Regions from separate parts of the Sutcliffiella horikoshii genome, predicted to be linked through region 2. Evidence: riboswitches for the same ligand, from Rfam matches in the RefSeq annotation. Region 2 holds a riboswitch; the other holds the start of a gene.

Region 1 (4,634 bases), 1.9 Mb from region 2:
ACGGCTCTATACGCCCGAACGCCGATGAGAAAGAAGGAAACGGTCAAATAGAACGGCTCTATACGCCCGAACGCCGATGAGAAAGAGGGAAACAGTCAAATAGAACGGCTCTATATGCCCGAACACCCAAGAGAAAGAGGGAAACGGTTAAATAGGACAGCTCTATACGCCCGAACCCCCACTAAAAACATGAAAACAGTCATATAGGGGGTTCTTCTAAACGTCCCCCCATAAACTAGAAGGCCAACCAAGTCTCTCAAAGCCTTGGTTGGCCTAAAACATTTATAATTATTATACCGTAGGTCCGCCCAACTCAAGGACTTCCGCAGGTACATTTTCAAACTTCTTGAAGTTCGCTTTGAACTTTCCTGCGAGCTCGCGAGCAAACTGGTCGTATTTTTCTTCGTTATGCCATGTTTTCTTCGGTTGTAACACTTCGTCAGGTACACCTGGAACATGTACTGGAATGGAAACGCCGAAGTATGGATCGGTTTCTACTTCCACATTTGTCAGGTCGCCTTCAAGTGCCGCCTGTACCATAGCTCTTGTGTAAGAAAGCTTCATGCGGCTTCCAACGCCATACTCCCCGCCAGTCCAGCCTGTGTTAACAAGGTAAACCTGTACGTTGTGCTCATCAATTTTCTTGCCAAGCATCTCCGCATAAGTAGTAGCAGGAAGCGGCAGGAATGGTGAACCAAAGCAAGTAGAGAAAGTTGCTTGTGGTGATGTGATTCCACGCTCTGTGCCTGCAAGTTTACTTGTGTAACCACTTAGGAAGTGGAACATTGCCTGTTCTTTTGATAGCTTAGAGATTGGAGGCAATACGCCAGTTGCATCGGCTGTTAAAAAGACGATGGTATTTGGGTGACCGGCAATGCTTGGTTGAACGATATTGTCCATTGCATCCAATGAGTAAGCTGCACGTGTATTTTCTGTTAACGTGGAGTTTTCATAGTCAGCAATTCTTGATTGACCATCAATGACCACATTTTCAAGGACTGAGCCAAAACGGATTGCGTCAAAGATTTGCGGTTCTTTTTCACGAGTCAGACCGATGCATTTAGCATAGCATCCGCCTTCAATGTTAAATACGCCTGTGTTAGACCAGCCGTGCTCGTCGTCTCCGATAAGTTTACGGTTCGGGTCAGCAGATAGCGTTGTTTTACCTGTACCGGAAAGACCGAAGAATAATGCTACATCGCCTTCGCGTCCTACGTTTGCCGAGCAGTGCATTGGCATAATTCCGTTTTCCGGAAGAAGATAATTCATTACAGAGAAAATGGACTTTTTCATTTCTCCGGCATATTCTGTACCACCGATCAGAACAATGCGTTTGCTGAAGGAAATAATGATGAATGCTTCTGAATTTGTTCCGTCTATGACAGGATCTGCTTTGAAATTCGGAGCAGAAACAATGCTGAATGCGGTTTCATGTTTTGCCAATTGCTCTTCATTTGGCTTAATAAATAACTGTTGTGCAAAAAGGTTGTGCCATGCGAATTCGTTGATTACTTGGATTGGCAATTGATATTTTTCATCGGCGCCAGCGAAGCCTTTGAATACAAATACTTCTTCTTTGTTTTCTAAGTATGTGAGAACTTTGTTATATAGGCGATCAAATACTTCTTCAGAGATAGGCGCGTTGACGGTACCCCAGTCAATTTTATCTTTGCTGATTTCTTCTTCTACAATAAATTTATCTTTAGGGGAGCGACCCGTGTATTTGCCAGTCGTTGCGAGTACTGCACCAGTTGAGGTCAGGCAGCCTTCGTTACGGTTTAATATCTTTTCTACCAATTGAGGAACAGACAGTTGAACATGCGTGTTGCTTCCGTAAATTAATTTTGTTAACCCATTATCAATCCCAACCGTTTTCATCATGGATAACTCTCCTTTGATTATATAATTTGCTTATTTATTTTCTCATCTGTTAAAAAGTATAACACATTTAACTTAATAGTCCATACTAATTAGCTTATTTTATGAAAATTTATAGGAATTCGTTAACATTTTGTGAAAAAGAGGCTTATCCAAGTGGAATAGCATTAGATTAACTGATTGAAAGCGTTGTCATTTCTAAGCTTGTCCACTAAAATTTTCACCAAATGTCCTCTCCCATTATAAACCTTGCCAACCAGAAGTAAAAGAAAATGATAATGAGATTTTTCAAGATAAAAGATCTACATAAAAGGAAGTAATTATTTCCTGTAAATTGATGTCGAATTATTTCTCTTTTTTGTTGACATGAAAGGTTTTAGTACGCTAATATAGAACCTTGAACGGATACTCTTATTCCGAGCTGGTGGAGGGACAGGCCCTATGAAACCCAGCAACCTGCTCAAAGGATGAGCGAGCGCGAAAAAGCACGCCGCTGTTTTGTATTAGGCCAATGTTATTGGTCGCTTGAGAAAAGGTGCTAAACCTGAGCAAGGCTATGACCTTGACCGATAAGAGTGAAAGGCTAATTCTCGACATCAAACCTTTCCTCAATTTTGTGGGAAGGTTTTTTCTATTTTTACACAAGATAACATAGAACATCACAATAGGAACTGAGATCCGTATCAAATATAACTGCTGTACGTGAAGAGAAGTCAAACGCTTTTCATAAACAAAAAGGAGGAACTTTTTTTAATGACTAAACAACGTCGTTTATTTACTTCTGAGTCCGTAACGGAAGGCCATCCGGATAAAATTTGTGACCAAATTTCCGATTCTATCCTGGATGCAATCCTAACAAATGATCCGAATGCACGTGTAGCGTGTGAAACATCCGTTACTACTGGATTGGTATTGGTAGCTGGAGAAATTACAACTTCCACTTATGTAGATATTCCTAAAATTGTTCGTGAAACAATCCAAGGCATCGGTTATACTCGTGCAAAGTACGGTTTTGATGCGGAAACTTGTGCGGTACTTACTTCCATCGATGAGCAGTCTGCTGACATCGCAATGGGTGTTGACCAAGCGTTAGAAGCTCGCGAAGGTCAAATGTCAGATGCAGAAATCGAAGCAATCGGAGCTGGAGACCAAGGTCTAATGTTCGGATATGCTTGTAATGAAACAAAAGAATTAATGCCATTACCTATTTCACTGGCGCACAAGCTTTCTCGCCGTTTAACAGAAGTGAGAAAAGATGAGGTTCTTCCTTACTTACGTCCAGACGGTAAAACGCAAGTGACAGTGGAATATGATGAGAACGACCAACCAGTTCGTATTGATACAATCGTAATTTCAACTCAACATCACCCAGAGGTTTCCTTGGAGCGTATCCAACGCAACATCAAGGAATACGTAATCAAGCCGGTAGTTCCTGCTGAATTGATCGACGAGAACACAAAATACTTCATCAACCCGACTGGCCGTTTCGTAATCGGTGGACCACAAGGGGATGCGGGTCTTACAGGACGTAAGATCATCGTTGATACTTACGGTGGATACGCTCGCCACGGTGGTGGAGCATTCTCCGGTAAAGATGCAACGAAAGTAGACCGCTCTGGTGCATATGCTGCACGTTATGTGGCTAAAAACATCGTAGCAAGCGGACTTGCTGACAAGTGTGAAGTTCAATTGGCTTACGCGATCGGTGTTGCACAACCGGTATCCATCGCAGTTGATACTTTCGGAACTGGTAAAGTTTCTGAAGAAAAATTAGTTGAATTGGTTCGCAATAACTTCGACCTTCGTCCAGCAGGAATCATCAAAATGCTAGACCTTCGTCGTCCTATCTACAAGCAAACTGCAGCTTACGGCCACTTCGGACGTAATGATCTGGATCTTCCTTGGGAGCAAACAGACAAAGCAGATGCTTTGAAAGAACAAGCGAACGCTTAATATAGTTAATAAAGAAAACCGCCCGAGAATGAGGCTCTTTGAGAGCTCTATTCTTAGGCGGTTTTTAATTCTAAAGGATTTCTTCTAATTTTATATATAAAGAGTCTCTTTCTGTTTCTAAGACGGTTAGTTCATCTTGCAGCCTTTGAAGTGTAAGTAAATCCTCTTCATTGTTCATCAGAGTTTCCAACTTAACTATCTCTGTTTCCAAATCTTCTAATTGCTTTTCAAATTCTTCGTAGCATCTTTTTTCGCTCGCTTCATAAACCAAGTGCTTTTTCTTTTGCTCAATTTTGGTGATTTCAGGTAGTTCCACAACCTTTTTCCTCTCCAATTCCTCCCGCTTCTCCCGCGCATACTGATAGTTCCCTTCAAAGGTAACGATCTCCCCATCTTCTAACCAGCATGTTTTCTCAAAATACTTATTTAAGAAGTACCGGTCATGGGAGACAGCGAGGATGGTGCCGTCGAACTCCTCCAATGCTTCTTCTAGCACTTCGCGGGAATCTATGTCCAGGTGGTTTGTCGGCTCATCTAATATTAGCAGATTGATGTCTTGGTGCATGAGCTGTGCCAGACGCAAGCGCATTTTTTCGCCGCCGCTTAAATTTTCCACCTTCTTGAATACAGCAGGTCCATAGAATAAGAATTTTGCTAATACATGTCTTGCTTGTTCCAAGGTGATGGAAATGTCCTCACGGAAAGCTTCTATTAATGTTTGTTTTGGGTTACTGGCCTTGATGTGCTGAGAAAGATAGCCGACTTTTGCATTACTGCCAAGTTTCACTAAACCACTATCCACG
Region 2 (4,634 bases):
TTATTCCACCAACCAGGGTTTTCTTTTGAACCGACAGTAGCTTGATTTCCCGATAGAGCATGGCACACCACAATCACTTCACCCGATGGATTTCCTTTTCGTTCATATGCTATCTCCACATTAGGGAGTTTTTTTCCGTTTTCTAAAAGCAGCGTTCCGATCGATACCTTTTTGGTATGTTCCGTTTGACAGCTCACAAAATCCCACTCATTTCTATATGTTTTGACTGACTGCAGCTTGTTTGGACTTTCCAGTAGCCACGAATAGTGCCTGATCTAAATCATTCTGCAGATCCTTTAGCGACTCAATTCCGACAGATAAGCGAATCAGATCTTCTGTCACACCGGATTTAATTAAATCGTCACCTGTTAGCTGCTGATGTGTGGTGGAAGCGGGGTGAATAATTAAAGATTTTGCATCTCCGACATTTGCCACATGAGACCAGAGTTTAATGCTGTCAATCGCCTTTCTCCCTGCATCTCTTCCACCTTTAATTCCAAAGTTTACAATGGAACCATTGCCTCTACCCAAATATTTTCTCGCAAGAGTATGTGCCGGGTGATCTGGCAGTCCAGGATAGGAAACCCATTCCACTGCAGGGTGATCTTGTAGGTATTTCGCTAATTCCAGGGCATTCTCGTTATGCTTTTCTACTCGTAAGTGCAAGGTTTCAAGTCCCTGTAAAAGTAAAAATGCATTTTGAGGACTCAAGCATGCGCCAAAATCTCTTAGAAGTTGCACTCTTAGCTTCACAGCAAATGCCAGATTCCCAAAAGTCTGTGCATATTTAATTCCGTTATAGCTTGCATCCGGCTCCGTAAATCCAGGGAAGTTCGGATGGTCCCAGTTAAAGTTCCCACCGTCCACTACTACTCCGCCAATGGTTGTTCCATGGCCACCTATCCATTTCGTTGCAGAATGGACAACGATGTCCGCTCCCCACTTGATAGGATTGCAAAGGTAAGGGGAAGCAAAGGTATTGTCAATGATCAATGGGATAGAGTTATCGTGAGCCACCTTTGCTACCGCCTCTACATCCAGTACGCGTAAGCTTGGGTTTCCAATGATTTCTCCGAATATCGCCTTCGTTTTAGGTGTAATTGCGTTGCGGAAATTTTCCGGGTCTGTTGCATCTACAAACTTTACCTTAATTCCGTACTTTGGAAGTGTTACAGCAAAGAGATTATAAGTTCCGCCATATAAGTTTTCTGCAGCAACAATTTCATCTCCGGCATGGGCAATGTTCAAAATCGCAAAAGCAATGGCTGACATTCCTGAGCTTGTCGCAACAGCTGCTGCCCCTCCTTCCAAGAGAGCAAGTCTTTTTTCCAGCACATCTACAGTTGGATTCATGATTCTCGTGTATATATTGCCAAATTCATTTAACGCAAAAAGATTTTGAGCATGGTCGGTGTTGTCGAAAACATAGGAAGTTGTTTGATAAATAGGTACGGCCCTTGAACCTGTCGTCGGGTCTGGCGTTTGTCCTCCGTGCAATAATACTGTTTCCACATCATAGTTTGGTTTTGTCATCCTACATTCCTCCATTTTTCTATTTTCCACAAAATAAAAACCCCTTCCTAAGAAGAGGTTTAACATTCCTCCTCTTATCTCTCAGGCTACATTGCCTGCAGGAATTAGCACCAACTCAAGAAAATAAATTCTTGAAGGTTGCCGGACTTCATCGGGCCTGATCCCTCAGTCACTCTGGATAAGAGTTATTTAGTTGGTTAATACGTTAAAACATAATAGTTATATAATCTACGATATTTCTAAGGAGAAATAATTATTACTAAAACTTTTTGCAATTATAGCAACTGTAACGCAATAAAGTCAATACAATATTCTGAACTTTTCAACATAACTTTTGTATTCCACTAATTTCCTGTAAGCATACTACTTGAAAGTCAAAAAAGGTCAAAGTATAATAACCTTACAACCTTTAAAGGTCAAAATAAGTCAAACTTTTATCAAAGGTGAAATGTTTCCCTTGCAAAATAAGGGGTCATATCACAACAATATTAGGAGGTAGCATGATGATGAAATGTCAAAAATGTGAAGTAAATAACGCAACGATTCAATTTAAATTTCGTTCAAATAACGAGCAGACACAACTTGTCTTATGCTCTTCCTGCTTTGAAGAAGTAAGAGCACAAATGACATCACCGACGCCCACTAGTTTTTTCTCTGACTTTCCTTTTGGGAATGGCTCGTCTAATGATGAAGGCCATGTAAACGGGACGGCTCAAAACCAATCACTAGGAAGCAAAAAAGGTGGAAGCATTCTTGATGAGCTAGGTAAAAATATAACCAACATTGCCAAAACAGGTCTCATTGATCCTGTCATTGGCCGTGATAAAGAAATTAAACGTGTGATTGAAATTTTAAATAGGCGAAATAAAAACAACCCTGTCCTGATCGGGGAACCAGGTGTAGGTAAAACTGCCATAGTGGAAGGGTTAGCCTTGAAAATTGTAGAAGGCGATGTTCCTTCAAAATTAAAAAACAAGGAAATATATTTGTTGGATGTAGCTTCCCTTGTCGCTAACACAGGAATTCGCGGTCAATTTGAAGAGCGTCTTAAACAAGTAATTACAGAGTTGCAAAAAAGAAAAAATGTCATTCTTTTTGTAGATGAGCTACACCTTATTGTCGGTGCTGGTTCTGCTGAAGGCTCAATGGATGCAGGAAACATTTTAAAACCTGCTTTGGCAAGAGGCGAACTCCAATTGGTCGGGGCAACAACATTGAAAGAATACCGCCAAATTGAAAAAGATGCGGCACTTGAACGCCGCTTCCAACCGGTTACCGTCAAAGAGCCGTCTACGGATGAGGCATTAAAAATTATTAAAGGCATTCAATCAAAATATGAAGATTACCACCAGGTTACCTATTCAGATGATGCCATCAAAGCTTGCGTAGAGCTTTCACACCGCTACATCCAAGATCGCTTCTTACCAGACAAAGCGATTGATCTTTTAGATGAAGCAGGATCAAGAAAAAATCTAACGTTAAATACGATTGATTTGGAGCAAATTGATGCTCGTCTGACTCAAATTGAAGAAGAAAAGAAGGCAGCTTTATCGAAAGAGGATTACGAAACAGCTGCCAAGTTAAGAGACGAAGAGGAAAAGCTTGAAGAAAAAAGAAACTCCAACGATCAAGCGGATTACGAGCGCGGTCAAGTGACATTGGAAGACATCCAAGTCATCATGGAAGAGATGTCAGGAATTCCAATTGGTAAATTGCAAGTTGATGAACAGGCAAAACTCAAAAACCTTGCAACAAACTTGAACCAAAAAGTCATTGGACAAGAAGAAGCTGTCAATAAAATTACAAAAGCGATCCGCAGAAGCCGTGCTGGCTTGAAAAGAAAAGAGCGTCCAATCGGTGCTTTCTTATTCGTTGGACCTACAGGGGTAGGGAAAACCGAATTGACCAAATCACTGGCTGAAGAGCTCTTTGGAACGAAAGATGCTTACATCAGATTTGATATGAGTGAATATATGGAGAAACACGCAGTTTCCAAGCTGATAGGCTCCCCTCCTGGCTATGTTGGTCACGAGGAAGCGGGGCAACTAACAGAAAAAGTTCGCCGAAATCCTTACAGCATTATTCTGCTTGATGAGATGGAAAAAGCTCATCCGGACGTTCTACACCTGTTCTTACAAGTGATGGAGGATGGACGACTTACCGACAGCCAAGGCAGAACCGTAAGTTTCAAGGATACGGTTATCATCATGACAAGTAACGCAGGTGTGACGGATAAGAAGATTTCTGTAGGCTTTGAAAAACAGGCCACGCCTGAAACGGGTTCTGTTATCGAAAGCTTATCGAATTACTTTAAACCTGAATTTTTAAACCGTTTTGACAGTATCATCGAGTTCTCACAGCTTCAAAAAGATCACCTGTTGGCAATTGTCGACATTATGGTCGATGAATTATCTGAAATGCTCAGCCAAGAACGTGATTGTGAACTTACCATTTCAGATGTTGCAAAAGAAAAGTTGATAGAGCTTGGATATAACCCGGCGTTTGGTGCAAGACCATTGCGCAGAATCATCCAAGAGCATATTGAAGATCCAATTACAGACCTATTATTGGATGGCGATACTTTTGCGAAAATCGATGTAGATGTAACAGATGACCAAATTGTCGTAAACGGCAAATAATCAAAAAAGACTGTCCGAACCGGGCAGTCTTTTTTTGATTGATAAGAAAGTATATAAAATACTGTTGATTTCCGTTCCAGGCGCTTCGCTTGCCTGCGGGCGGTCCGTGAGCCTCCTCAGGCTTCGCCTTCCGGGGTCTCACATGTCCCTTCCTCCCGCGGGCGTCTGCGCGCCTTCCACTTCAATCAACAAGGTGACTTCATTCATCTAAGGGTTTTAAAACAGCACCTAACCTAGTTAACTGAATAAGCATTTAGGTATCGTTTACGAAATTTCAAGCTGTGGATTGGAGCAAATGGCGGAGACTCCAGCGGGGGAGTAACGGTAGGTTGAGACCCCGCAACGAAGTGAGGAGGCTCAAGCGCCGTCCCGCGGAAAGCGAAGCCATTTGCGGAAAGGAACAGCGGTGCCTAACCACTAACTAATGTTTAATGCTATAAACGGACAATGGCTTTTGTTCGG

What was found. A riboswitch is a leader RNA that binds a small molecule or an ion and turns the genes downstream of it on or off. The one in region 2 is predicted to bind S-adenosylmethionine.
Region 1: it holds a riboswitch for S-adenosylmethionine, as region 2 does, so the genes downstream of both, metK (methionine adenosyltransferase) here and K7887_RS07665 (O-acetylhomoserine aminocarboxypropyltransferase/cysteine synthase family protein) in region 2, are expected to answer to the same signal.

The regions. Positions count from the first base shown of each region.
Region 1 is NZ_CP082918.1:3,390,500-3,395,133, reverse strand. It holds gene pckA (phosphoenolpyruvate carboxykinase (ATP)) at 292-1,878, opposite strand; SAM riboswitch class I at 2,287-2,454, shown strand; gene metK (methionine adenosyltransferase) at 2,632-3,831, shown strand; gene abc-f (ribosomal protection-like ABC-F family protein) at 3,902-4,634, opposite strand, start outside.
Region 2 is NZ_CP082918.1:1,492,239-1,496,872, reverse strand. It holds gene metX (homoserine O-acetyltransferase MetX) at 1-197, opposite strand, end outside; gene K7887_RS07665 (O-acetylhomoserine aminocarboxypropyltransferase/cysteine synthase family protein) at 214-1,533, opposite strand; SAM riboswitch class I at 1,605-1,718, opposite strand; gene K7887_RS07660 (ATP-dependent Clp protease ATP-binding subunit) at 2,040-4,172, shown strand.